2 regions of the Pseudoalteromonas sp. J010 genome follow, and region 2 is predicted to be linked to the other one. Evidence: riboswitches for the same ligand, from Rfam matches in the RefSeq annotation. Region 2 holds a riboswitch; the other holds the start of a gene.
The links. Region 2 has a riboswitch for lysine ahead of dapA (4-hydroxy-tetrahydrodipicolinate synthase). Riboswitches for the same ligand answer to the same signal wherever they lie in the genome.

Region 1: it holds a riboswitch for lysine, as region 2 does, so the genes downstream of both, lysC (lysine-sensitive aspartokinase 3) here and dapA (4-hydroxy-tetrahydrodipicolinate synthase) in region 2, are expected to answer to the same signal.

Annotation. Positions count from the first base shown of each region.
Region 1 covers NZ_RDBW01000055.1:9,345-15,236, forward strand. The annotation lists gene EAG18_RS21490 (DUF2989 domain-containing protein) at 1-67, shown strand, start outside; gene EAG18_RS21495 (sodium-dependent transporter) at 350-1,675, opposite strand; gene EAG18_RS21500 (DUF924 family protein) at 1,755-2,285, opposite strand; gene lysC (lysine-sensitive aspartokinase 3) at 2,377-3,723, opposite strand; lysine riboswitch at 3,812-3,982, opposite strand; gene nhaD (sodium:proton antiporter NhaD) at 4,127-5,374, opposite strand; gene EAG18_RS21515 (hypothetical protein) at 5,531-5,892, shown strand, end outside.
Region 2 covers NZ_RDBW01000009.1:26,094-49,234, reverse strand. The annotation lists gene rep (DNA helicase Rep) at 1-1,271, opposite strand, end outside; gene EAG18_RS06125 (accessory factor UbiK family protein) at 1,466-1,735, shown strand; gene can (carbonate dehydratase) at 1,910-2,581, opposite strand; gene EAG18_RS06115 (methyltransferase) at 2,596-3,768, opposite strand; gene EAG18_RS06110 (ABC transporter substrate-binding protein) at 3,805-4,857, opposite strand; gene EAG18_RS06105 (hypothetical protein) at 4,964-5,395, opposite strand; gene ilvA (threonine ammonia-lyase, biosynthetic) at 5,501-7,042, opposite strand; gene ilvD (dihydroxy-acid dehydratase) at 7,045-8,901, opposite strand; gene EAG18_RS06090 (branched-chain amino acid transaminase) at 8,990-9,913, opposite strand; gene ilvM (acetolactate synthase 2 small subunit) at 9,939-10,181, opposite strand; gene ilvG (acetolactate synthase 2 catalytic subunit) at 10,178-11,839, opposite strand; gene EAG18_RS06075 (TraB/GumN family protein) at 12,364-13,239, shown strand; gene EAG18_RS06070 (hypothetical protein) at 13,398-14,015, shown strand; gene EAG18_RS06065 (response regulator) at 14,022-15,713, opposite strand; lysine riboswitch at 15,922-16,097, shown strand; gene dapA (4-hydroxy-tetrahydrodipicolinate synthase) at 16,213-17,097, shown strand; gene EAG18_RS06055 (2,3,4,5-tetrahydropyridine-2,6-dicarboxylate N-succinyltransferase) at 17,109-17,849, shown strand; gene EAG18_RS06050 (PLP-dependent decarboxylase) at 17,849-19,054, shown strand; gene EAG18_RS06045 (succinylglutamate desuccinylase/aspartoacylase family protein) at 19,057-20,169, shown strand; gene EAG18_RS06040 (phospholipase A) at 20,423-21,445, shown strand; gene EAG18_RS06035 (bifunctional GNAT family N-acetyltransferase/hotdog fold thioesterase) at 21,494-22,393, opposite strand; gene EAG18_RS06030 (SAM-dependent methyltransferase) at 22,563-23,141, shown strand, end outside.

The DNA.
Region 1 (5,892 bases), on a different contig from region 2:
TTCTCTCGCGCAAAGAACCTATGAAAGTATTCAAGCTGGAGAGTTTGTCTCTCCGCGAGACTTTTAACTGGCCTGAGGTTTGGATAAGGAATGTTCCAACTCTTTGTAGCTAAAGCACAACTTAGTTTTTTCCTTGTCTAGCCATAGAGTTTTAGCGAAAACACCGCTCCCGCGCCCTGCTCCCGCTAAGGTAACTACATCCTATAGGCAAGGCGAATTTATACCAATTTTCTTAATTAAGTGGTCTATTTGAGGCGAGAAAATAGCTCACTTAATTGAGATGACGTATTACACAGATAAAAATGGGAAGCCGTTGCTTCCCGTTTTTAGTTATAGATTACAAAGACTACTACTTTGCTATCGCCACGTTTATAAACACAGCTGTCATTAAAATTGGGCAAACAAACCTAACATACTGCGCAAACCAGTAATGTGCACCACGAGATTCAAGGTGAAGTTGATTCCCTCGCTTCCACACCCAACCAACAGTAACAAAGTAAAAAAGTCCCATTAGCGGCAACTGATACTGAGTAAACAAGCTGATCACAAGCTCAAACAACCAGTCAAAGTTCAATATAATGGTGCTTGAGGCTATAAAAATCACCAATGTGACCAACCAAGTTGCCTGCTTGCGTTTAAAGCCGTGGTTTTCAACCAAAAACGAAACCGGGATCTCCGTAGAAGAAATGGTGGACGTAACTGAAGCAATAGACATCAGTACAAAAAAGGTGAGGCTGACCAGTAATCCAACCTGTCCCATATTGGCAAATAGCTCTGGTAAAATCGCAAAAATTAACCGACCTTCACCAATCAACTTGCCATCTTGAAAAACTTGAACGCCATTTTGCTGCGCTACGAAAATAGCGGGAATAATCAATAAGCCTGCCAAAAACGCAACGCTTGTATCTAACATTGCAACACTGAAGGTCAACTTGGGGAGATTTTCATTAGGCTTTAAATATGAACCATAAATCATCATGCAGCCAACACCCAGCGATAGTGAGAAAAACGCCTGTCCCATTGCGGCAATGATCAAATCGGGATCGCTAATTTTAGCAAAATCAGGGATAAGATAAGTTCGAAACCCTTCTGCTGCACCATCAAGCGTAGCCATATACGCTATCAAACCAACCAAGAGTATAAGCAACAGTGGCATTAACCTGCGCGACCACGCTTCGATACCAGACTTTACACCTTTGAGGATAATACTAGCCGTAAGTAGAAGCATCAGTGGTGTGAACAGGAAGTTTCTAAGTATCGAATCGCCACTAAGAAACGCATGCACACTATCCAGTTCAGCCATTTGTGCTAATGGATCAAGAGAATGAGACAACATCCACCCTGCCACAATAGAGTAGAAGCTTAACATCACGATAGCACCGCCAAGACCGATATAACCGGCTGCAGCGCCAACCTTTGGGCTGCGCTCACGCCATGCAGTTTTGAGTGCTTTAACTGGGTTTGCTTGCGCCTGGTGGCCTAAATACAGCTCAGTATAAAGCGCAGGTAATGCGAGTAGAAAAATTACCGCAAAGTAAACCAACAAAAAGGCGCCGCCCCCATGGTTTGCAGCCTGAGTCGGGAAACCCCAAATATTTCCAAGTCCAACAGCCGCACCAGCTGCTGCCAACACAAAGCCAAGCCGGCTTTGAAATCCATCGCGCGTATGAGCCATGTCTTAAATCAATCATTATTTTTGTAGACGGCTGATTATACGTACTTCCATTAAAAATGCGAGTGTAACGGGGTTGAGCTTAAAAACTCGAGTTTGGTGTATTGAGAAAGGCTAGCTCGGCCTCGGTTGATAGTCGCTTTAAAATTTCATTGCGATGCGGATAGCGTCCAAACCTGTCGATTATACGTTTGTGCGCCAATTCAAAGTCGTAATTGGGCAAAGGTTTAAAATATTGCTGTGCTAATGTATGTATGCTCGCGCTTTCACTGTGCATTAGTGGCATATATAAAAACATTAGTTCAGTGTCATTAAGTTGTTGGTGATAGCCTTTTTCGATAGCATGTTGAGTTAAGCATAATGCTAATGGATCGCTGGCAAACGCTTCTGGAGTATTCCTAAAGATATTGCGGGAGAATTGATCTAATATAATGATTTCACACAGTGCCCCAACGGGCGATGTACGCCAACTTGAAAGTTCTCCCTGCTGCGCCATATGATGAAGGATACCAAAGCGATTTTTGATAATGCGATCAAAATCTGCTGACTTTTTCCACCAATCAGCTTCTGTGCATTCAACAAACCAGAACTCGTAGACGTCTTTATAATTCATAATGGCACTCCCAAGTATCCTGTTGATAAAGTGCCATCACCGAGCAAATATTGCAATTTTTTTATTAGTGCAGTACAGGAAATAAATTTACTTATGCGACTTCTAATAATTTGGCATGAATTGATTGTACCACTTGATCAGACTCCTGCTGTTCCACCAAGAAACACAAATTGTGCTTGCTTGCACCATGGCATATTAGTCGAATGTTAAACTGAGATAACACATCCATTAAATTCAACTGGCATTGTCGGAGCTGGATCTCTGAGCCTATCATTGCAACTAGTGTTAAATTGTTTTCAACTGTGACATGACAAAACTCCCCTAGCTCATCTAGACACGCTTGCTCCAGCTCTGGACGAGATGCGTTTGGGGCATTATCAAGCGTCAGCGCAACGCTTATCTCTGAAGTAGTGACCAAATCAACCGAAATGTTGTAGTTACTTAAGATTGTAAAAATACGAGCTAAAAAACCACTTGCCAATAGCATCTCGGGACTTTTCAGTGTCAGTAAGATCTGGTTTTTACGTTGAGTCACTGCACGGATCCCCGCTTGAGCGGTTTTTTCTTTTTCAATCCAAGTTCCTCCTGCTTGTGGATCGCGGCTCGACCCGACAAACACAGAGATCCCTTTGCGGCTGGCAGGTAAAATAGTTGCTGGGTGTAGCACTTTTGCACCAAATGTCGCCATTTCAGCAGCTTCATCAAAACTCAAACGAGGAATTGGCCTCGCTTTTTCACACAAGCGAGGGTCTGTACTAAAGATACCAATTACGTCGGTCCAAATATGCACACTAGAAGCATCAATCGCTTCAGCTAACAGCGCAGCACTGTAATCCGAACCACCACGACCTAGTGTAGTTGTTTGACCGTATTGGTCGCAGCCAATAAAGCCTTGCGTTACCTGAACACTATCATCCAGCAAATTAACAAGGTTAGCCTTCGCAGCTTCACGCGTGGCAGCTACATTAGGATTCGCTTTACCAAATTGATTATCAGTTTTGAGCACTTTTCTAACATCAAAACGAGATGCTTTGACATTGTGGTTTCTTAAAATTTGCGTGAACAGGTAGGAAGAAAAACGCTCGCCAAAACTCAGCACCTCGTCACATTGTTGCCGACTCAAGGCAGGCAAACTCGCTAAACTCTCAAATTCAGAAAATGTTTGTTTGTAACCTTCAGCAAGGTCAGCATCCAAAGATACTTTGTCGATAATCGCTTGCTGTATGTTTTCAACCGCTGCAACAACTGCTTTGCGCCCGGCTTCATCTTCCTTTTGTTGAGTTAGCGTTACAAGGTGATTGGTTACGCCAGCACATGCGCTAACAACCACTACTCGAACATATGGATTGTCACGAACAATGTGAGCACAACGAGACATAGCTTCAAAGTCAGCGACACTGGTACCGCCAAATTTGGCTACAACATACTGCGAATTCATTTTCTCTCCTCTCGACCGATGGCACAGTCAAATTTTATAAGGAGAACTCGGCATGGGATTTCTAGAAAGACGAACGCTTGAAATGACCTTTGCCAGAAGCTCTCCACCAATACGGTGACAGTTCCGAGGATTCAGCCTCGTAAACCGAAGAATCGTCGCGACGAGCAACGCTTCTCCTCGGCGAATACTTCCCTCACTAGTGGTCATTGGTCTCGTCACCTCACACTAACTACCTAAGCATCGCGCCTCTTCTGTTTATTTTGCCTTTGCAAATATGAATAAAAGCAAAATAAAAGCCCGCAATAAGTGCGGGCGATGTGAGAAAATTATCTTTTAGCCGTCTAGGTGTCAAGTAATTTATAAAAAACTTGTCCCAAAAGGGTGAAAATATATGTGATTCAAGCTAAATAAGTTGGCCTGCGAAATATGCCCCACTATAGCCGACAGTGTAGGCAATAAGTAGATAGAAGCTCATTTTGAGATAACTTGAAAAAGTCAACGCTTTGACCTTACTCATCGCAATGATCCCTGCCGCAGAGCCGATGATAAGCATGGAACCACCTACTCCTGTTGCATAGGTAAAAGTCAACCACTGTGAAGGGGTCATGGTAATATCTGCTTTTAATAATGCAGCGGTTAATGGCACGTTATCGACCGCAGCACTCATCAAACCAACCAAATAGTTTGCATACTCTGGCGCAAGGTATAGATATAAATCAGTAAACTTAGACAGTACACCAACCTCTTTTAACGCACCAACTAAGAGCAATACACCAACAAAGAATAACAAGGTGTCGTATTCAATTTCACGAATATAGTCGATGATTTTTTTATTCACGTCCTTTTTGCGCATTAAAAATTGTGCCATTAAAAACATCAAGGACAGGCCAAATAGGAAAGTCAACATTGGCGGTACATGATATTGAACGCTCAAGAACAATGTTGCGAAAATCGTCGATAAGAAAATAAGTGCAATGGTAATGTCGGTCTTTTCAATTCTGCGTAATTCAGCCTTTTCAAAGGTAATTTTTTCATTCATACCAATAGAAAGCATGGCAGCCAGCACGAATACACTCAACATAGACGGCATGATCAGCAATAAAAGATCAGGGATTGTGACTTTGTCGGCCAAAAATATCATCAAAGTAGTAACATCCCCAGTGATCAAAGACACGCCGCCGGAGTTAACACTAAATATAATTAAGGTCGCATATTTTATTAGCTTTTTCGGGTCTAGTTTTAAAGACATGACTACAGCTAATGAAATAAGCGTCGCGGTAATATTGTCCGATATTGAAGAAAACACAAATGCAAAGGCACCAACTAAAAACATTAGCTTGCGTTCGCTAATATGGGTTGGCATGATCCGGTGAACAATATTTTGGATGAATCCTTTTGAGTTTAGGTAGGCAACAAATGTCATCGCCGCCATCAAAAACAGCCATAACGTGGCAATTTCTAGGATGTTATGATCTAGCTCAATTTGTACAATTTCTGGGCTTTGACCATGAATTGGAGAGATAAAGGCGATAATCCAACATAAAGTACCAAAAAAAAGCGTGGTTTTGGCCTTGTTTACATGAATAATATCTTCTATAACGATCAGTATAAAAGCGATGGCTATCAGGGTTAGAATAATGGGCGTAACCATAATGCGTAAACAACCTGTAATTAAATGTAACAAAGGGTGGGTTCGTTTTCGCGGCGGATTCTAGCACCATCATAGTTCCCATGCTACGTACGATAAACATTTTGTGACAAATTGATGAAGTAGTAATGTAACTTCTCTATTACCTACTGGAAAGTTATGATCCCAGCAAAAAAATTATTAAATACAATAAATGAGCACTGGAGCGTATTGGAGCTACTTTTTAAACGATTTAAGCTCGCTGATTTCAGTCTTAAAGATGTACAAAACATCCTAAAACAGAAAAACCCTAGCTGGTCTAGTGAGCGAATTTATAAAGAAACCAATCGATTGCTCCAACAAGAAATAATTATTCCACTAGCAAAGTCTTCCCAGCTGGAGATCAATCGGGCAATTGCCGATTTTGCAAGCTTTTTACTACAAGAAGAGAGCCTAGGCTTAGCGGAAGAAATTACTGTTTTGATAAAAGACCTAGAGCGTCTGGGCAACCGTATAGCGCAAGCTGGTGAAGAAGCCGACTA
Region 2 (23,141 bases):
AAACTGCCAAGCTTTTCTAAAGTCACCGGGCCAATCTCACGTCTTGGTGTATTAACGATACGCAAAAACGCATTGTCATCATCTTGATTTACCAAGAATCGTAAATATGCCATGATGTCTTTGATTTCACTGCGAGTAAAAAACGACATACCACCACTGATTTTATAAGGGATACGGTTGGTCATTAAAGCTTTCTCAAATACCCGAGCTTGGTGGTTTCCGCGATAAAGCAAAGCATAGTCCCGATAACTCGTGCGCTTCATAAATTTATGCGAAATAATTTCAGCTACTACCCGCTCAGCTTCGTGCTCTTCGTCACGGGTAGCAATCACCCGAATAGGATCACCGTACCCTAGTTCACTAAATAGTTGCTTATCAAACTCGTGTGGGTTATTCGCGATTAGGATATTAGCTGCTTTTAAGATCCGTCCAGCACTACGGTAGTTTTGTTCTAATTTAATCAGCCTTAAACCAGGAAAATCTTTACTTAGTAGTACTAGGTTTTGTGGTTTAGCACCACGCCATGAGTAAATCGATTGGTCATCATCACCTACCACAGTGAAGCGAGCACGCTCCCCCACTAAGCGCTTTACGAGCTGATATTGGCTGGTATTGGTATCCTGATATTCGTCGACTAATAAATAACGAAAACGCTGCTGCCAACGCTCTCTAACATCAACCGACTGATTCAGCAGCAATGTTGGGATCATGATGAGATCGTCAAAGTCTAGTGCGTTATATGCACGAAGCTGAGTCTGGTAACGGGCATACAACTGAGCGAACAGCGCTTTTTGAGGCTCTCGAGCTTCTCGAATAGCACGTTCGGGTAAAATCAGTTCATTTTTCCAATTACCAATCTGCATTTTTAGCAAGTTAAGTAGATCTTTGTCACGCTCCAGCTCTTTTTCAGTCAGTTCACTTAACAACTGGTTGGTATCTTGATCATCAAACAAAGAAAAACCTGGCTTGTAGCCTAAGGTTTTAACCTCTTTTTTTATGATCTCCAGACCCAATGTATGAAAAGTCGAAACCCACAGCCCCTTAGCTTCTTGTTTACCTAATGTTTGCGCTACACGTTCACGCATTTCTTTGGCGGCTTTGTTGGTAAAGGTGACCGCAGCGATATTTCTCGCTTTGTATTCACACTGTTGTACTAAGTAGGCAATTTTATTGGTAATAACACGGGTTTTACCAGAGCCTGCCCCCGCTAACACAAGGCATGGGCCACTAATATACTTTACTGCTTCGTCTTGTTTTGGGTTGAGCTTCATGCAACTAATCCGGTTATCTTCTCGCTTGGCGCACTTTTGGTTACAACTTTGAGTGCAGAGGGGTTGAGGAATTCTTATAAACTAAGCGCGCTAGTTTACCGTATCAATGTAAAACTATGAAGCGAACCTTTTCGACCTCTCGTGCATAAGGTAAGATGGTACATGTATACTGACTCGCAAGCTAAGGTAAGAAAATGATTAACCCAGCCAAAATTGAAGAGATTGCCAAACAGATTTCAAGCAATATGCCACAAGGTGTTAAGAGCCTTGCCGAAACGTTTGAAGCCAGAACCAAGCAAGCTATTCAAAGTAAACTATCAGAGATGGACTTCGTCAGCAGAGAAGAATTCGATATTCAAAGCAAAGTATTGATCCGCACCCGTGAAAAGCTAGTAGAGCTCGAAGAAAAAGTAGCACAGCTTGAAGCGCAACTGGCTGACAAGCAAACAGACTCTCACGAGTAATACCGTACTGGCAGCACTGCATTGGTGTTTTGCTGCCATCTCATTGTATGGTGTTTAATACCAATTAGCCTTAATTGTTGGTATAACATCAAGGTTTTGTGGACGCAGTATATTAGTGCTGTAACCTGTATAGCCTGACGCTAATATCATAGACATCCGTTGTTCGCTTGCAGTTTAAGAGCAATAGCGTTGATTCACACCGAGTAACGACTTTTCATAGCACAAAGATAGCTGCTCACTGTCTGCCACTGCACCAACAACCTCATTTAATAATCCGTCAGCAAGGCCATATACCCAACCGTGTACGGTCAGTGTTTGACCACGCAACCACGCATCCTGCACAATGTTGCTCTGACAAACATTGCGCACTTGCTCCACCACATTAAGTTCACATAATGCCGCGCATTGTTGCTCATCAGCTATGCGCTCAATAATTGCCTGATGCTTCTCTTTGACATCAGCAACATGACGAAGCCAGTTGTCAATTAGTCCAAACTTTGCATTATCTAGCACCGCTTGAACACCACCGCAACCATAGTGGCCAACTACCATAATATGGTCGACTTTAAGTACTTCTACTGCATACTGCATGACCGATAAACAATTATGATCAGTATGTACCACTACATTTGCAACATTACGGTGAACAAATAGTTCACCGGGCATTAAATCAACAATTTCGTTGGCCGGTACTCGAGAATCTGAGCACCCTATCCAGAGATAATCAGGGTTTTGCTGCTGCGACAACTTTTTAAAAAATTCAGGATCACTGGCATTGGTGCGCTCTGCCCACTGCTTATTGCGATCGAGTAAATGGCTCAGCGGACTCGAACTAGAATTACACATTAGTGGCTCTCCGGCTAACGTTCAGCCTGTATCAAAATATTCCTTGGGGTGAGTGACTTTTCGCAAAAAGTACTAAGCTCAACATCATACCCCGATGCTTGTAAATATAAAGCTCTATCTAGCACTAACCATATTTCAATGGCACGACGGAACAAATGACGAACCAACTCAATTCTGTCAGTAACTTGCTTTCTCTGGCCACCAATCAGCTCATACCTCTCAAAATCGATGCTTGCAGGTAAGGTGATTTGTTTTTGCTCTGCCGCCCAGTAACAAAATTCACTAAACGTCCCTGAAAAAATGGCTTTATTCACAGAGGGAACCGAGACATAGTTATCACTACCATCCAACTCTCTTCTCAACGCATCAAAACCCAGTCGCCAACTCACTTCTTTTTTGCGAACTGCCGCGACTCTGCCCGGTGCGGTGACGGTTTCTTGTAATGCTAGCTTCATATCATGATGAGATAAGTTCAGCGCACTGGCGCTAGCTTCTACGCTCATCGCTTCATACTGTTGTGGTGTAAAAAGGTGATAGCAGCAAGGAGAAAGCGATAGCTTTTTCATTCCATTATCAACAGCTTGGCGGATAAATACACGGTGTAATTCACCACAAGCATGTAATGCAATACCATGGCGATTTTCAACAAAATGGTGATGAATATCATCTTTGAGTACATCAGCACAATGAAAGTGAAGGTTTAGATTCTGTCGTTTTGCACTCTCCTCTCCTTGACGACATAAATCTTGTTGTAGCTCAATACTATTGACTTCAGGCGCACCATGGTAGGCAAGCATACGCCCTAAGTGCCCTTTACCAGCACACCATTCAAGCACAGCAGACTTGGTTTCGTTTATAGCAGCAACAAAGTCTTGTAGCTGCTCAAGCTTACGCCCTTTAATTCCATTACTTAGCCAAAATGGCAGTGCATCTCGATGGCCTTCAATCTTAGGCAGCATACAAAGGGTATGTAATTGCTCCAGTTCAGGGATAGTACTTTTGAAGAAATCACGATGCGCTTGCTCGTTGTTGTCTAACTCATGTACTGCCTGATCGCTAAGTTGCAGTAACGTAGACTCAAGCTCAGGCCAAGGAATGGCTAAATGCTCAAATGCAACGATCTGCCAATACTGACGAGTATCAAATAATAATTTATCTAAACGTAGAAAACGCGTACTTAAGTCCAAAGTAGTTACAACCACCAGCAATACAATATGCTTATTCTAGCGTAAATGTGACTTATTTTTCCGAGAAAAGATGAGCTGAATATACATGGGAATACAAACTAAGGTTAAAACAGCGGCAATCACCAACACCCAAGATAATGAGGCCGGATCTTGTTTGACTTCTGAGTAAATAAAATCAGCCTTATGTTCGTGAAATTGGCTTACATCCAAATGATACAGCTGCGCTATCCACAGCCACTTTGCAGCTGACATTTTTCCGATAGGGATACCCGAAACCCTAATAAAATCTTTGAGCTTCTCTGCTTCATAAGCCAATTGTGCGAGTGACTTATGAGTTGCATAGTTCGCTTTGGTAACCGCAAGCGATTCTTCTAAATGGAGCATTGCATATCGCCAACCTTTAAGGCTGGCACGGCGAAATCGCATTACCTGCTGCGGACGATCGCGTAACATTGCTTCGGTCGTAAATAGCACGTCTGCGTAGACATTTAAGCCAAACTGTTTAGGGCAAATTTCTCGAGTCGCTACGCCCAACTGCTGTGCCTGATAAGGTTCGTTTGTGCTATAAACCTGCATCGCATCAAACTTTCCAGCGATGAAATCATCAAAGGGTTTCTTGCCCGAGTAGAGCAACATGCTGTCGGTATTTACACCGGCTCGTTGCAACATCATCAGCAACTCACCATTTTCAGTATGCCCAAGGTGGCTGATGCGTTTTCCCTGAAAATCACGTGGGACATATATCCCGCTTTGCGCTTTAACCATCCAACAGTAAGGAGAGGATTGTAATAATGCAGCCAGCGCCACAAAAGGTTTTCCTTCAAGCCGTTGTTTTAGTAAACCAGAGTGAAACACACCAAATTGCGCTTGTCCGTATAGCACACGAAAGTCAACATTTGGGTTGTTCGGATCAGCGGGGACGATGATAACGTCAAGCCCTTCTTCTTGATAAAAACCCTTTTCTTTTGCCATATAGTATCCAGCAAACTGGAACTGATGCGTCCACTTCAACTGAAGCGTTACTTTCTCTAATGCCTGTATTTGGGTACTGAAGATAAGAAGCAATAACACTGCAAAATACTTAGACATTATGTCCTTATTTCTTGTGCGAGAATAATGGCTAACTATAGTCGATGGGCAGAAGCTTGCCATAGCAATAGACGCGATTTCAAAAACAGCTTAAGGAAAGTGAGTGCTATACACGATATACAGTACAGTTTTCAAAATGCTCTGCGAGTAGGTTTTTAATATGATGATGAATTTGGTCGCGACTTCCTGTGCATGTAATGTCGTAACCATTACCATTTTTTTGTTCTATCAGCCCCAAGTAGTTTTTGCCTATCGCAATAGACTCTATACGCGCTATCGGTATAGTCACTTTTCCGATCCCATGTGAGATGATCAGTGTATCGCCTACCTTTGTTAATAATGATTCCACTCTTTGGTTACCATATCCGTCACCGCCTAGTACCATAGATAACATCAGCATTAAGCAAGCTGTAGAGAAGAAGATACCACTTTGAAAATCTGGCCAACATATCACTAGCACTACGTAAAGGCCTGCTAGTAACACAAGCTTCTTTATTAATGCAGTCCATCTTGATTTAGTTTTACCAGACTGTAACACTCGTCTCTCCCGCTAAATTAACTCCTCGAGATGGCAAAGCGCCCTCTCATTGCTCTGTGAAATTAAATTGGCAATAATATTCTCTAAGCGCCAAACATAACCCCACTAGCCTGCTTTTTGCTTTTGCAACTGCTCACCATATAAAAAGCGCGCAAAGCAAGGGTTCTGTGTTTCCTCTTGAAATTGATACGCCAGCTTGGCTAAATGAGCATCAAAACATTCATAATCCTTTGGTTCTACCTCAAACGCTGCTAATACATTACCCTGTGCTGCACCGTGATTTCGATAGTGAAATAATGTTATATTCCAGTTACTGCCTAGCATATCTAAAAACCGCGCCAACGCCCCTGGATATTCTGGAAACTCAAATCGTAATAGACGCTCGTTCATTACCGCAGGAGGCTTTCCACCTACCATGTATCTAACATGTAATTTCGCAAGCTCGTTGTCTGATAGGTCATCAAACTGATACCCATTTTGATGTAATGAAGTCCTCAGTTCATCCAGCTCACTTTGCCCATTTCTCAAACCTACGCCAACAAAAATCTGTGCTTCTCCACAGCCAGCATAGCGATAGTTAAACTCAGTGATTGCGCGTCCACCTAAAGAGTGACAAAAGCGTTTGAAGCTACCTTTTTCTTCAGGAATTGATACGCCAAGCAATGCTTCATGCTTTGCACCTAATGCTGTTCTTTCGGCAATATATCTAAGCCTATCAAAATTCAGGTTAGCTCCAGATAGGATTGCAGCAACACTTAACCCTTTTTCACCAGTTTGTGCCAGCCACTTTTTTAAACCTGCTGTTGATAACGCCCCAGACGGCTCTGCAGTTGCTCTTATTTCAACAAAAATATCTTGCACCGCAGCGCATATTTCATCGGCATTAACTGTGATCACCTCATCACAAAACTTTTGTGCCAGTCTGAAGGTCTCAGTACCAATAAGCTTAACTGCAACACCATCAGCGAAGCCACCAACTCTCTCTAATTCCACAGGCTTGCCAGCTGCCATTGCAGCCTTAAGACAAGCACTGTCATCAGCTTCTACTCCAACAATACGAATGTCTGGCCGCAGTGATTTTAAATACACCGCCATACCCGCGAGTAGACCACCACCACCAACCGGTATAAATACCACATCCAACTCATCAAGCTGTTGAATAAGCTCTCGCGCTACCGTACCTTGACCAATTATCACGTCTTTATCATCAAATGGAGGAACAAATACACCACTTTGCGCTTCACACAACTCCAAGGCATATTGTTTTGCAGCATCAAAGTGATGGCCATGTAAAATCACTTCACCACCGAGTTTACGCACGGCATTCACTTTTATTTCTGGCGTGGTCACAGGCATTACAATAGTGGCATGCTGACCTAAATGCGTTGCACTTAGTGCAACTCCTTGAGCATGATTACCCGCTGAAGCGGTATACACCCGAGACCCTTTCGGCAACTGACGCAGTTTGTTGTATGCACCACGCAATTTGAAAGAATAAACCGGCTGTTGATCTTCTCTCTTTAGCCAAATCTGATTACCAAGCTGGGCTGACATTTGCTCTAATTGATTGACTTGCGTTACCTCAACGAGCGGTGCCACATTCGCTTGAATGATGGCTCTGAAGTAATCAAGCTCTTGGGAAACCATCGCTAGCTCAACTCCTCAAGTTTTTGTAAGTCACGAACAGCACCTTTGTCAGCGCTAGTTGCAAGGAGTGCGTAAGCTTTCAATGCGGGACTCACATAGCGCTCTCTATTTAGTGGCTTATAAGCATCTTTACCACGAGCCAGCTGTTTTTCATGGCGCAGTGCTAGTTCAGTTTCATCAAGCTTTACATCAATACTGCGGTTATAGATGTCGATAGCGACAACATCGCCATTTTCAACCAGCGCTAAATTACCACCACTGGCAGCTTCTGGAGACGCGTGACCAATAGAGAGCCCTGAAGTACCGCCAGAAAAGCGTCCATCGGTGAGCAAAGCGCAGTCTTTGTCTAGACCCATCGACTTCAGGTAACTGGTTGGGTATAACATTTCCTGCATACCCGGGCCGCCTTTTGGCCCTTCGTAACGAATGATCACTACATCACCTTTTTTAACTTGGCCGCCCAGTATCCCCTCGACTGCATCGTCTTGAGATTCAAATACCACAGCAGGCCCCGTAAAGCGCAGCATTTCATCGGCCACTCCTGCACTTTTCACGATACAGCCGTCAGGCGCTAAGTTACCTTTTAATACGGCAAGGCCGCCGTCTTGCCTAAAGGCATGCTCGATAGAGCGAATACAGCCGCCTTCACGGTCTAAATCTAGCTCGTCCCAGCGACACGCTTGACTCATTGCTTGGGTAGTACGGATCCCAGCAGGTCCCGCACGATAGAAAGTTTGTGCCCGTTCATTATTGCTATCTGCGGCATTCCAGCGCGCAATAACCTCACCTAGATTTCCGCCAGCCACATGCCCTACCGACAAGTCTAATTTATCCCCTTTAGCAAGCTCGTTTAGAATGGCCATAATGCCACCTGCACGGTGTACATCTTCAATATGATATTGCTGTGTTGCTGGCGCCACTTTACACAAAAATGGGGTACTGCGAGATAAACGGTCTATGTCGTTCATATCAAAGTCGACAAAACCTTCTTGTGCCGCCGCCAATAAATGCAGCACCGTATTGGATGATCCACCCATCGCAATATCTAGTGTCATGGCATTCATAAATGCCGCTTGATTTGCAATATTGCGTGGCAGCACTTGCTCATTGTCTTTGCCATAGTATTCATCACATAAAGCCATGATGCGCTTTGCTGCGCCCAAATACAGCTGTTGACGGTCTTTATGTGTCGCTAGTGTTGTACCATTACCAGGCAACGCTAAACCCAGCGCTTCTAATAAGCAGTTCATCGAGTTTGCAGTGAACATACCTGAGCATGAGCCGCACGTAGGGCAAGCAGAGCGCTCTACTTGCTCAGACTCCTCATCACTGACTGTTGGATCCGCTCCTTTTACCATGGCATCAACAAGATCCAACTTTAAATCGATATCCGCTAAGCGAGTTTTACCCGCTTCCATCGGGCCACCGGAAACAAAGATCACCGGAATATTCAACCGCAGTGCGGCAAGTAGCATACCTGGGGTGATCTTGTCGCAGTTAGAAATACACACCATAGCATCAGCACAATGGGCATTGACCATGTATTCGACTGAATCAGCAATTAAGTCTCTCGATGGCAGCGAATACAGCATACCGCCGTGCCCCATGGCAATGCCATCGTCAATTGCTATGGTATTAAATTCACGAGGTACGCCGCCTGCTTCTGTTATCGCATCAGCCATCAATGCGCTGAGTTGATTGAGGTGAACATGACCCGGAACAAACTGGGTATATGAATTTACAACTGCAACTATAGGTTTATGAAAGTCACTGTCGGTCATTCCTGTTGCTCGCCACAACGCACGGGCGCCCGCACGTTGCCTGCCTTCAGTCGTTGTTTTACTCCGTAATTTAGCCATGTCTCACCTTACGCTCGGTTTTCCGAGTTCCTCATTCCCAAAATTTACAATGCTTTGGTTCAGGGTGCATCACCCTGAACCAATAAGATTAATCGTTTACGTACTCTAACCAGCCGTTTTCGTCTTCAGCCTCACCCTTTACAAGTGCAAAGTATGCTTGCTGCAGTTCCTCTGTGATTGGACCACGCCCGCCGTTACCGACAGGGATTTTGTCAACGCTACGAACCGGTACAACTTCAGCTGCGGTTCCAACCATAAAGAATTCATCCGCCAAATACAGGGCTTCACGTGCAATCGCCTCTTCACGCACTTCATAACCTCGCTGCTTGGCTAAATGAATAATAGTGTCACGGGTTAGGCCCGGTAAGATGCAGGCTGTCGTGGGTGGCGTATAAAGCACGCCTTTTTTCACCACAAACAAGTTTTCGCCCGCACCTTCACTGAGATAACCATTCACATCTAGCGCAATTCCTTCAGCATAACCATTGCGTTTCGCTTCGCCTGAAATAAGCTGAGAAGACAGATAATTACCACCAGCTTTTGCTGCAGTTGGCATGGTATTTGGCGCCAAGCGACTCCACGAAGACACACATACATCCACACCTTGCGCTAAGCCTTCTTCACCTAGGTACGCGCCCCACTCCATGGCAGCAACTGTCATATCAGCGCGATGTGATTTTGGATTCAAGCCAAGACCTACATGACCTAAAAAGGCAAATGGACGAAGATACGCATTGGTAAAGTTGTTTGCTCGTATCGTCTCTTTACACGCAGCAATTACTTCCTCTTTTGTATATGGGATCTCCATACGGTAGATTTTTGCAGAATCAAATAAACGCTGGATATGATCGTTTAAACGAAAAACCGCAGGGCCATTTGGCGTGTCATAAGCACGGATCCCTTCAAAAACTGAGCTGCCATAATGCAGAGCATGACTAAGCACATGAGTGGTTGCTTGAAAGTAAGGAACCATTTCACCGTTGTGCCAAATAAGTTCTGATGTCTGTGTCATTGTTTAACTACCTTAATTAATTCTTTTAAATTGCCTGTTTCTGTAGTGTGTGCAAGTCAACTGCCTGCACCTCTACTAGCTTACTCAGTTGTGAGGTTAATAAATAGATAGGTTTGTCACTATCTACTGTCATTTTGACGTGGAATAAGTCATCTTGCCCTTGAAGCTCTAAATTAGTAAGACGAAATCCCCGATGTCTAGCCACTCGTAAAAAGCGTTCTATCGCAATACTCTGTTGTTTTACTGCAACGGTTAAATGGTGTTTCATGAAAAGTTCTCCGTCATCATTTCATCATTGGCAGCACCTGGAGGAACGAGTGGCCATACGTTTTCTTTATCATCAATACAAGCGTGAAGAATATAGGGGCCTTGCGCACTGACCAGTGCATCCACAGCCTCATCAACTTGACTGGCGTGAGTAATTGTCTGCCCTGGAATACCAAACACAGCAGCCAATGCGACAAAATCTGGATTATCTGACAAGTCTGTTTCGCTGTAACGACCGTCAAAAAAGAGCTGCTGCCACTGCCTCACCATACCTAATCTTTGGTTATCAAGTATCAAAATTTTAACGGGTAAGTTGTTTCTACGAATAGTTGCCAGCTCTTGAATATTCATCATGATGGAGCCATCGCCAGATACCGTGATCACTGTATTATCTGGACGTGCTATCTGTGCACCAATTGCAGCTGGCAGGCCAAATCCCATAGTGCCCGCACCACCGCTGCTTAAGTGATTACTCGGGTGGCTAAATTTCATGTGCTGCGCCACCCACATTTGATGTTGACCGACATCGCAACATACCACTGCAGTTTTTGGCAGCTTTTGGCTTAGTTGATTTAGTAAATAAGGGGCAAAGACTTTTTCACCGGGATAATCATAACGCCACGCATGTTGTCGTTGCAGCGTTGCAATTGTTTCAAGCCATTGCGTGTTAGTAACCACACACTCAAGCTGTGGCAGCGATTGCTTCAAATCAGCAATCAGTGATGCAGCCGCTGGTTTTCGTTTACCGACTTCAGCAGGGTCAATATCTAAGTGGATCACCTTAGCGCCAGCAGCAAACTTTGCTAAATTCCCCGTCACGCGGTCGTCAAATCGAGCCCCGATACACACCAATAAATCACATTGCTGTACAGCTAAGTTGGCAGCCTGAGTGCCGTGCATACCCAACATACCAAGGTCAAAGTCATAATCAGGTGTAACACTGCCTAGTGCTTTTAGAGTCGACACTGCCGGCATCCGTGTTTTTTCTAAAAACTGCATCAACTGAAGCTGAGCATCAGCGTTTTGTACACCACCGCCGATGTATGCAACTGGCCTTTTTGCTTCACATAGTAATTGATTAGCTTTCCCTACCTCGGCTTGTGATAGCATTGGACATTCATCTTGTGGCGCTGCAAATGGATGAAAAGGCACATTTGCGAGCTGAATATCTTTTGGAATATCAACTAAAACTGGGCCAGGGCGACCGGATTGGGCAAGGTATATAGCTTCTTGGAGCACCTCTGCAAGGTCTTCTGAGCGTTCAACCATGTAACTGTGCTTTGTACAAGATAAGGACATACCTAGTACATCGACTTCTTGAAACGCATCCGATCCAATCGCAGCAGTTGGCACTTGGCCTGTAATGGCAAGTAAAGGCACTGAATCCATCATCGCATCTGCAAGCGCAGTGATAAGGTTAGTCGCTCCGGGGCCTGATGTTGCAAAACATACCCCTAACTTCCCGGTACTACGCGCATAACCGACGGCAGCAAATCCGGCACCTTGTTCGTGACGAGTCAAATAGTGCTTAACAGGCGCACCGTACAAAGCGTCGTAAATTGGCATGATGGCTCCCCCAGGGTAGCCAAATACGTGTTTGACGCCTTGCTCTTCTAGCACCTTGATAACAAGTTGTGCGCCGGTTGTTGAATTGCTCATGTTCTGCTCTCAGTTGCCTTTTTTGCCCTAAAACGAAAACGCCCCCCGAACCTTGTGGTGCGGGGGGCGCTTATGCTGATGGTTTTCTTACAGCACTAACTAGCCCCCGCGGTAATAATAATCACCACGCTGATAATCACGACTAGTAGAGTTGCTGTTAGTAACATTGCTTGAATTCCGAAAATTTAACTTTGCTAACGACTAGGTATAAACACTGCGTTGCCTCTTTTTCTATTAATACCGCGCGAACAGCACCCAAGTCAACCTAAAAAACTATGCCATTTAAATTTAAAAAAGCACACTGAAGACATAAAAAAACCCAAAAAACACCATAAACAGAATTAAAACAGCAACAAATACTAAATTGAGAATTTTATATTGGTTTTGCGTAACGATAACGAAAAATTTACTTTCTTATTTTGGCAATATGAAATTTTCTATACTTCTTGCTCATTTCTTTTTTAGTGACATTCGCTAGGCTATATCGCAGACTACCTTTTTAATAAAATCAACAGGGGATCAAAGTGGTAAAATTCCTTTCTCCATTTATATTTTTTTGTTTTTTCCTAAGCCTTTTTAGTGCTTTTGCAAATGCAGAAGTTGGCCTTTGGAAAGTAGAAAAAGGTCAAAAAACATCCTACTTGTTTGGAACTGTGCATGTTGGTGATAAACAAATGCAAGGGTTGCCAGTCAAAGTTAAAACCGCTATCAAAAACAGTGACAAAGTGATGGTTGAGGTGAACCTAGAGGCCTTATCTCCGTTGGCAATCCAACAACGCTCCATGCCTTTTATGCTACTAAAAGGCAATCAAACCTTAGCGTCTCAACTAAGCCCCGAAGTCTATAACAAGCTGAAAGCCTATTTTGCAGCAAAACAAATAGATATTGCTTTATTTGAACGTTATGCCCCCTGGGCTGTTATGGTGACTATGCTACAGCTGGAATATCAGAAGTTAGGTTTCACGGACAAAAATGGGATAGACAAGCAGGTTATCGCGTTTGCAAATGAAAGCAATATTGCGGTTGATGAATTTGAAACGCTTGAATATCAGCTTGAGATGTTTAGTCAATTGAGTGTACATAGCAACGACATGCTAAAAGAGACGTTTGCACAGATGGCGGACTTAAATACTTACTTTTTGGATTTAGTCGCGGCATGGCGTTCCGGCGACTTGAAAAAGCTATCTCATTATTACAATGTGAGCTTCTCTGATGATAAATATGGTCAATTAGCCGAACAATTGATGATCATTGAACGTAACAATAATTGGATTGAAATACTCAAAGAGCAATTACCGAACACCTCCTTATTTGTCGCAGTAGGTGCTCTGCATCTGGTCGAGCAGTACGGACTGATCGCTCAACTAAAAGCTGAAGGTTATACCATAACACCGCTTTAATATGGCCATAACTTGGCAAAGAGCCAAAGCGCAGGTCACCTTTCAAGGCTCGTTGATACAACACCGCACCGAGCCTTCAAAAAAATTAAAATCTATTTAAACCTTTTCACCTGACACTGCGACTTACCTTACAAAGACACTCCTTAAAGGTAAAAAGAATGAAAAGAATCATCTGCGCTTTATTGGTGAGTAGTGCAGCAATCACTGCTCACGCAAACGAAACAAAAACAATTACAGCATCATTTTCAGGTAGCGATGTAATTGAACTCGAAATAGATGTTGCGGTGGGTAAAGTTGATCTAGAAACTTATCATGGTGACACCATTGAGGTTGAGATCCTAGTTGCACCAAAGGACTCTGACAGCTGGTTTAGCACACCTGACGTCAATGATGCCGAATTAACCAGTAAAAGCCATGCTGATAAGCTCTCTCTTGAAGTACCGTCAGATGATTATGAACTCTCTTGGCACGTAAAAGTACCGCAAAGTGTGGCTCTAGATATTGAGGTTGGAGTGGGAAAAATTGAAGTAAATGCCCTTAATAATTCTGCCGAACTGGAGGTAGGTGTTGGTAAAATAAAGGTTGCCGCGATGGCCTCTGACTTTAAACAGGTCTCGTTAGACTCAGGTGTGGGTAAAACATCTATGTCAGGGTACCCCGCTAGTAACACAGCGAAAAAAAGCATGGTAGGATCAAAAACTGATTATTCCGGTGCTGGACGCTATGCTATCGATGCTGAAGTTGGTGTGGGCAATATCAGCCTGATAAAAAAATAGCAGAGATTATCTTTTATCAAGGATAGCGGTGAGTTTATCTGTTAATACTTCTGTTTGTAGCGGCTTATACAAATGAGCCGTTGCGCCCAACTCATATACTTTGTCTAAGTCTTCACTATTGGTATTTGCGGTCACAACGAGAATGGGGATGATAGGGTCGATTGCTCTGATCTTTCTTGTCGCCTCAAAGCCATTCATGATTGGCATATTTAGATCCATCAGTACCACATCAAACTTTCCAACCTGATATATTTTAAGTGCTTGCTCACCATGTTCAGCATGTGTTACTTGCTTAGCTATCGGCTGCAGCATTTTTTCAATCACTCTGGCGTTGATTAAGTTATCCTCAACGAGTAAAACATTGGTAGATAATTTTTCACGCTTGCTTGAGCGCACGTTCTCGATATCAACTTCTATCGGGATCTGAAGCTCTGCTCTCGTACCAAATGGCTTTCGAGCTGTAAATTTAAGCTGTCCACCCAGCGCGGACACTAGCAACTGACAGCGTTGTAGCCCAAGTTGCGACCCCTGAAAATGCTCTGTTCGCATTGACTCCTGTAGACGCTTATAATCAAACCCCTCTCCTGTATCTTCAACAATAAACTCAAGATAAGACGCCTCTTGAGTCATCACAATATCTGCAAACACTTGAATACCACCACGCTCGGTAAATTTAATCGCATTGTTTACAAGTTCTCCAACGAGCCAAGCTATCCGTTTTGCATCACCGAAACAAATCATATTTAGCGCATTCCCAAGGGCTAAATTAAACGTGAGAGACTTGTTATGTGCACTCAGTTGGAACGAGATACAAGCTGTTTTTATCACATCGTGCAGCTGTATTTGATGCCGCTCAATGACAATATCTTGCTGTGATAAACTATTGAAATCTTCTACCGAGTAAAGCAAAACATCTAACTGATTAGCGGCACTCTTTACATGCTCCAATTGTTTTGCATCTGCACTTTTTATAAATTCATCCAAGTAACCATGGAGCGCTTGAAGTGGGGTTCGTAGTTCATGACTAACACGAGCCAAAAAGCGCGATTTCGATTGTAACGCGTCATCCGCGAGCTTTTTTGATGCTTCAAGCTGCCTAAAAGTTTCGGTTATCTCTTTTGCCATTGGGCGAAATACAAATTTAGCCTCAATAAATAAAACCGTCAGCCCTAGTAGCCAAATTAATAACTCTATTTTTCTAACCCGCTCGGTGTTTAACTTAGCTTGATGTTCAAACAGAGAGACCGCTTCATTTAAGTTGGGTAGTAAAGTCTGTGATAATTTAAAAATATCTTGTGATAACTGGGTATTTGGCTGCTTTAAGTGACGTTTTGCCAAAGAAATCAACATGAGACTCTGCCGATGTAACTGAGCTGGATTTTCATAATACAGCGACTCGAGCAACGCATTTAAGTGGTGATACTTGCCCGCCTCTTTTTCTGTTAAAAAGTGATGATTACCTTCAAAGTCATCAATAGCTAGTCTGAGCGTCTCCAACCCATGCGGCGAATCTATCGAACTGAACAGTGCTATCCGCTGGGATAACATCCGCTGCATACCAGCAAGATTGATCACTCGAGCATCCTGGCTCTGCTGGTGGAGGAGGTATTGCATCACTACCATGGCCATCGATAGCAATAAAGCCATAGCCAACAGTGCCCCTATGTAGCGAAACTTCATGTTAGGTATTAACGACATATTGGTATATTTGTTCCCTCTTTAAAAAATGCCCACGCTTATTCAGTGTAGTGGACAATCATATTATTTACAGTCCTATACTTGACACCTAGACGGCCAAAATGTTTCAATGCGAGCTCACCCTATTTATGCAGTTTGATGCCAAAGCGTCAAACTTATACCAATGGTGCTTAATTAAATCGAATAGATATTAAGACCAAATGGTATTAGGGCTGGAAGAGGTGCGTTATTCAGGTAACTAAGTGAAGGAGAGCAAACTCCGTTGCAGCTTAGTAAGGGGAATACACGCCGAGAAACAGACAACTTTGCTATTCTCTGTTTCGGGCGACTGGGCTGAATCCCAGCGACTGTCACCAACACACTTGGTGGAGAGCTTCTGGTCTTAGAAAAATAAGGCCACAGGCTGCCTTATCCTTTTTAAGTCCATTGCTCTTCGAATTTTAACGGTTCGAAGTTTGGACACCCTCCTTACTACGAACATGATTTAAGTTCGGTAGAGATGAAATTACAATTCAACTTATCTGACTATCCATTATGGACGGCTTTAGTTACCCCTTTTGATGCTGAAAATCAGATCGATTTTAGCGCGTTGACAACCCTTGTGCGGGATCAAGAGCAGGCACAAAATGGTATTCTGTTACTTGGGAGTACAGGCGAAGGGCTTGCGCTTACCCAACAAGAGCAACAAAAAATCGTCGAGTTTGTTTGCCAACTTGCGCCTCGCGTACCATTAATGGTCGCAGTGGGTGGCAGCAACCTTGAACAACAAATACAGTGGGTGCAGTTTTGCAACACACAGCCCATCGATGCTTTGTTACTCGGCTCACCAATTTATGCCAAACCCGGCAAAGTGGGACTTGGCCATTGGTTTAATTCCCTCTTAAACGAGAGCAACGTGCCATGTATGCTCTACAATGTACCAGGACGAAGTGCCGTTGCCATCGCCCCTGAATTATTAGGGGAACTTGCAAATCACCCAAATCTTTGGGCGCTCAAAGAAGCTAGCGGCAATATCGCCACTTTCGAAGCATTTCGCCAAGCAGCCCCAAATGTCGCAATCTACAGTGGTGATGATAGCCTAATGCCTTACTTTGCCCAAGCGGGAGCAACAGGCTTGGTGTCTGTCGCTGCGAATGCTTGGCCACAACAAACAGCCGAATTTGTAAGGCGCTCTCTTAGTGGCACGTCCCCTAATTTATTCACTACATGGTCGGAAGCTGCGAACAGCTTATTTGCAGTGGCAAACCCTATTCCGGTTAAGGTCTTGATGCATTTACAAGGGAAGCTGGCAAGCCCGAACCTACGCCCTCCTTTGACACATTTAGAACTTACCCACACAGATGCGCTGACACGCGCCAACGAAACAATTTTATCTTGGAATTAAGGCAGTAAAACATGAGCTGGTTAACACTACTAAACAACCTCGAAAACGGCACTGTACGTGCGGCAACACAAGACGAACAGGGTCAATGGCATGCAAATGTAGAAGTAAAAAAAGGGATCCTTGAAGCATTCAAAAATGGCGTAAATACGGAATTCCCTGGTGGCTTCGTGGACAAAGATAACCTAGCGCCACGCGGTTTTGCAGCACAAGATGGCGTGCGCATGGTACCCGGTGGAAGCAGCGTAAGACGTGGTGCGTATGTCGCTGCAGGCACCATCATCATGCCACCGGCTTATGTAAATATTGGCGCATATATTGACACTGGCACTATGGTAGATAGTCATGCGTTGGTTGGTTCATGCGCGCAAATTGGTAAAAATGTTCACCTAAGTGCTGCTGTTCAAGTTGGTGGAGTTTTAGAGCCTGTTGGTGCAAGCCCGGTTGTTGTTGAAGATGATGCTTTTATTGGTGCGGGCTGTGTATTAGTTGAAGGCGTTGTCGTAAAACGTGGGGCAGTCTTAGCGCCAGGTGTTCGTCTATCTGCCAGTATTCCTGTGTATGATTGTGTCAATGAGCGTTTACTAGATAAAGACGAGGCGATCCCTGAAAATGCAATTGTGATCCCAGGCTCTCGCCCAGCCTCTAGTGAGTGGGCGCGCCAACAAGGTTTAAGCATGTCCTGTGCACTTATAGTCAAGTACCGTGATGAGCAAAGCGATGCGTCACTTGCACTAGAAGAGGTATTACGCTAATGAGCTGGTTGAGCACGTCACAACGAGCTGTTGCACAAAGCTTAGTACAGCAACAAGATACCCCTTTTTTCTGCTACGACTTAGATAAACTCAGCGCACATGTAAAGCCGCTAGTTGATCAACAAGTTGTAAAGCTATGGTATGCCGTTAAAGCCAACCCACTGTCTCACATTATTAAAACCCTAGATCACGCTGGGTTTAACTTTGATGTGGCCTCTAGTGGCGAGTTGGATCAGGTTTTATCACAAGGTGTCACTCCAGCGCGCGTGCTCAACACAGGTCCGGCGAAATCACTAAAGCAAATTCGCCACTTTGCAAATCAAGGTGTTCGCATCTTCGTAGCAGAGAGTCACAACCAAGTTGCATGGTTAAATCAAGTAGCCTGTGAGTTCGACCTTCAATTTGATGTGTTGTTACGGGTTCAGTTACGTTTTGATAAAGCACAACACAATCCACTAGGTGGTAATACATTGACCCCTTTTGGCCTAGGTAGTGAACAGTGGCAAGCTTTAACTTTAAGTGATTACACCCATTTAGATTTTGTCGGCCTGCATATTTTCCAATGGGGCAATATGCTCTGTAGCGATACCCTAGCTGAACTTTGGCAAGCCATGGTGTCACCCTTAGTACAGTTGGCTTCTGAACTTGGGATAGCGCTTAAAGTGCTCGACCTAGGCGGTGGTCTTGGGATCCCTTATGACGCGCACAGCACCGCACTTAATTGGACAACGCTGCTAGATACACTCGCATCAATTAAATCCGCCACTCAAGTTGATGAGCTGTGGATGGAATTAGGACGCTATGCTGTCGGCGAGTGCGGTTTTTACCTCAACCCAGTGGTTGAACAAAAACAGAATTACGGTGCTCACCAACTTATTGTCGCGGGCGGTGTGAACCACTTATTGCGCCCAGCAGTTACTGGACAAGCATTCCCAGCTGAACTGCTACGTCAGTCTGATGCCAACACTGTTGATTTTCATATTCATGGTCCACTTTGTACTGCGCTGGACAAGTTAGGCACTTTAGCTTTGCCCAGTGATAGTGCTGATGATGATTGGTTGGTGTTTAGTCAATGTGGTGCCTATGGTTACACTGAAAGCATGCCATTTTTTCTGTGCCACGAATTACCAGCGGAGTTTGTGATCTCTGGCGGTGAAGTTACCTGCGCTCGCGCAGCGCAACCTGCATCCAGCTATTTGAGGTAGAGATGAACATAATTACACAACAGAATATTCAAGTTGGTGAAATAGCGAACGGCTTGCCGTTAACCATTCCTGTATATCGCATCAAAGGCGATGGTAACGGCCCAAAAGTTTATATCCAAGCCAATATGCACGGTGCAGAAGTCCAAGGTAATGCGGTCATTTATCAACTTCTTGAGCAACTTAAAACATTGTCACTGGCAGCTGATATTACTCTAGTACCTTATGCAAACCCCATCGGTTGTAATCAAAAGTCGGGAGAGTTTACTTTGGGTCGCTTCGATCCGATAACTGGGACCAACTGGAACCGCATGTATCAAGACCATAGCTCTTTGGCATATGAATTTGTCGAAAAGTATGTTGATCTTCCGTTAGAGCAAATAAAGCCGCAGTTTCGCCAAGTGTTGCTGGAGCATACAACAGCACAATTAGAAGCCCCGCTAGATAGACTCACCACAGGAAAGCGCATTGCATTAAATTTGCAGCGCTTGGCTCATGAAGCCGAGCTAGTATTAGACCTACATACCGGCCCCATTTCAGCGAAACACCTTTACTGCCCTGAATATGCCAAGGAAAGTGCCCGCTATTTTGATATTCCACATGTGCTACTTATTCCCAACGAGTTCGATGGTGCTTTGGATGAAGCAAGCTTTTGTCCATGGTGGCACTTGAAATTAGCATATGAAGCAAAAGGACGAAACATCCCTGTATTCACTGAAGCATTTACTGTTGAGCTCGGCTCGCAAGAAAAAATTGACCTGACAGAAGCACAGCATGATGCCAACAGCATTCTCAGCTATCTCAATTATAAACAAGCTTTTTATGGTGCACACTTCGCGCCAAAAGAGATTGCTCGTTACACTTGCCAATTAGCAAACTACCGTACTTTTTACGCACCGATGGGTGGTATGGTCGAATACACAGCAACACTTGGAGAGCATATCAAAGCAGGGCAAACAATTGCCAAGATATTAAGAATGGAACGCTATTTATCGGAAACGCCCTTGAACGAAATCAAGTTAGACGAGGATGCAATTGCCATTTTGCACTTTGCCTCTGCGAGTGTGAACCAAGGTACAGAGCTATACAAGTTTTTTACCCAAGTTGAGCGACTGTAATTTACGTAACTAATTGCGTGAGAGTAAGTCAAATAGCAACAATCAAAGGTTAGAAAGATGTTTACTGACCTATTATCTAGCTCTTTCGGTTGTTTCTGTAAACACTTACTAAGGTATGGCGGCAGCCGCCGCCACCTTTTTATCGAGACCTGTTTTTAGCTATCAGGGCATAGTTGACCTTACTGATTCATTTCCCTTTCATTATCATTGGTTAATAATGTAATCAATTGTACTCACTCTCGGCGCAAAGATAATGAAACTGACACACCTATCCCTACCCACTTTGGCGTTATTGGCGTTACCGCTTTACGCTCAAGATACACAGCAAGAAGATGAAATTGACCTTGTTAAACAATGCGTACTCAACGCGGTCTTAACCGGTGAAAAAGACAAAACCATTGAACAAGTTCGTCAAGAATGTGCAGAAGCAGACGCCGATAAAAACTTAAGTCAACTCGATAAGCGTATGGCTCGAGAGCGTGTCACAGAAAAAAACCGGAATGTCCTTACGCCACATAAGCGCAATTACATCTTACCAGTTTCCTATATGACCAATGTAAATAGCCGACCTTTTGACGGTTTAAAAGCGATTGACGATGAAGAGGGGGAACCAATTGATAACTTTGAAGCTAAGTATCAAATTTCATTGAAAGCACCTATTTATAAGAGCTTTTCTGACAAAGATCAGGCTATCTATTTTGCTTTCACACTGCAATCATACTGGCAAGTCTACAACAAAGATGTCTCTTCGCCCTTTCGTGAAACCAACTATGAACCAGAAATCTTTTGGATCAACTTTTTAGATGACGAGAATGTACTTTGGGGTGATGAGATGGCCTTTGTACTTGGTATTTCTCATCAATCAAATGGTCGTAGTCAACCTAACTCGCGCTCTTGGAACCGTATCTATGCTAACTTTATATGGGAGAATCGAGGCTTTGTATTTAGCTTTAAGCCTTGGTATCGACTACCTGAAAACACGAAAGACGACCCATTAGATCCACGCGGTGACGATAACCCTAATATTGATGAATATCTCGGACATTTTGAGTTTAACAGTGTATATCGTTATGAGGATCACGAATTTGGCATCATGTGGCGTAATAACTTACGCAGTGACAACCGAGGTGCTATTCAATTGGATTGGTCTTTCCCTATTTGGGGAAGATTACGTGGCTATGCACAGTACTTCAATGGTTATGGCGAAAGCCTAATTGACTACAACACGCATACGCAAAGGTTTGGCATTGGGGTGTTATTAACAGACATACTCTAATGGTTTAAAAGCTCTGGCGCATCACCAGAGCTTTAACTTCAGCGCTATTTATTGTGGCTTTATCACCACAAACTGCCCTTCAAACTTGGCAACTAGAACATCTCCATCATAAACATTTACTGGCACGACATACTTAGCCTTTGCATCACTTACCAAAGCTTGTAGGTCACCTTCACAGTCTGCAATGGTTACTGTCGCCGCAGGCGCTGTTGTTAGCGGCTTTAAGTACTTGATGTTAGCATCCGCCAACACTATATCACCTTCAAGCCCAAGCTCTTTGAGCGCTAAGTATGTTGCTCCCCAACCCGTTAACGTCGCCATACTGTAAATGGAACCTGCAAACATTGAGTTGTGTAAGTTTAAGTTCGCTTTTAAGTCTGCCTTGGTAGAAAACTGCCAGTCAGTATAGCTTTCTACTTTAATACCCATGGCGTCACTGATGGGGATAGACTCACGCCATGTATTTTGCAGTACATGTGTCCAGTCTGGTTGTCTAAACCAACCAGGTTCAGTTGGCCGCTGTTTAACCATTTTCCAATGCTGAACATCACCGTAGGCTAAATGCGCTTTCTCGACTACTTCGTAGCCGTGGCGCTGGTAAAATGATAGGGCTCGCTCACGCGCAAATAAAACTAACTCTTGCGCTTTTTGAGTCCAAGCGATGATCTCTAACTCGTGCAGTAAACGACTACCTAAATGATGGCCTCTATGCCCTTCAGCCACAGCCATATATCGCACTTGAGCTTGCTGATGATTATTGAAGTGGAGCCTAGCAACCCCCAGCACTTCACCTTCGTTGTTTTTTATATAGCGATGCTCTGCTTCTTGCTCTAAGTCATCCTGTTCGCTACCTCTAGGTTGATCCCATGGCGCTCTAAGTACTTGCCAACGTAATTGATAGTAAGCTTGCCAATCTTCGCTACTTTGCGGTGAAGTTACCTCAAACATCACTGACTCCTGTTTTTTATTAGCCTTATCGCTATTATTCTTAGGTTGAATACACCCTACAAGATAACCTCAGTGTAGGGAATAAAATGCGCTAAAACACTTAGTCTTTAGTGTAAAAACTAATGAACAAGCTGGCATTCACAAAATCCTCGTCTATGCTGATGTTATCATGGGAGAATTTATTACTCATTCAGGCACTATTAGTAACGATTTTGTGGTTCATAGCCACCAGCTAGGGCACTTGCTATATTGGCACAAACAAGGCCGAAACAGCATTCAGGTTCGCCAAGACAAGTCGTTGCGATGGCTGCTAATAAACAACACCTTACAATCCGTTGTGGAGCTAAACCACCCGGAACACTTGCTATTTCCCCACTTAAAAACATTTGCTAGCCGCTGGCAATTAGCAACACCACCGACAAGCGTATTAGAATTAGGACTTGGCGCAGGCGCTATCCGTGACTATCTGAAGGCCACGTATCCAAGTTGCCATATCACTACCATTGATAACAACCCTGATGTCATCCATTGTTATAAGCGTTATTTTGGCGGCGATCCCTTGTGTGATGTTAACTGTATTGATGTGTTCAAAGCACTACAGCAGGGCAAGCGTTATGATTGGATAGTATTAGATTTATTCAGCGAGTTAGAGCCTCCTCTTTTCTTGTTTCAGCATCAATTTTACCGCTTATTACGAGCAGCTATAAATGAAGGCGGGAGGCTATATATCAACTTTTTAACCGACCAT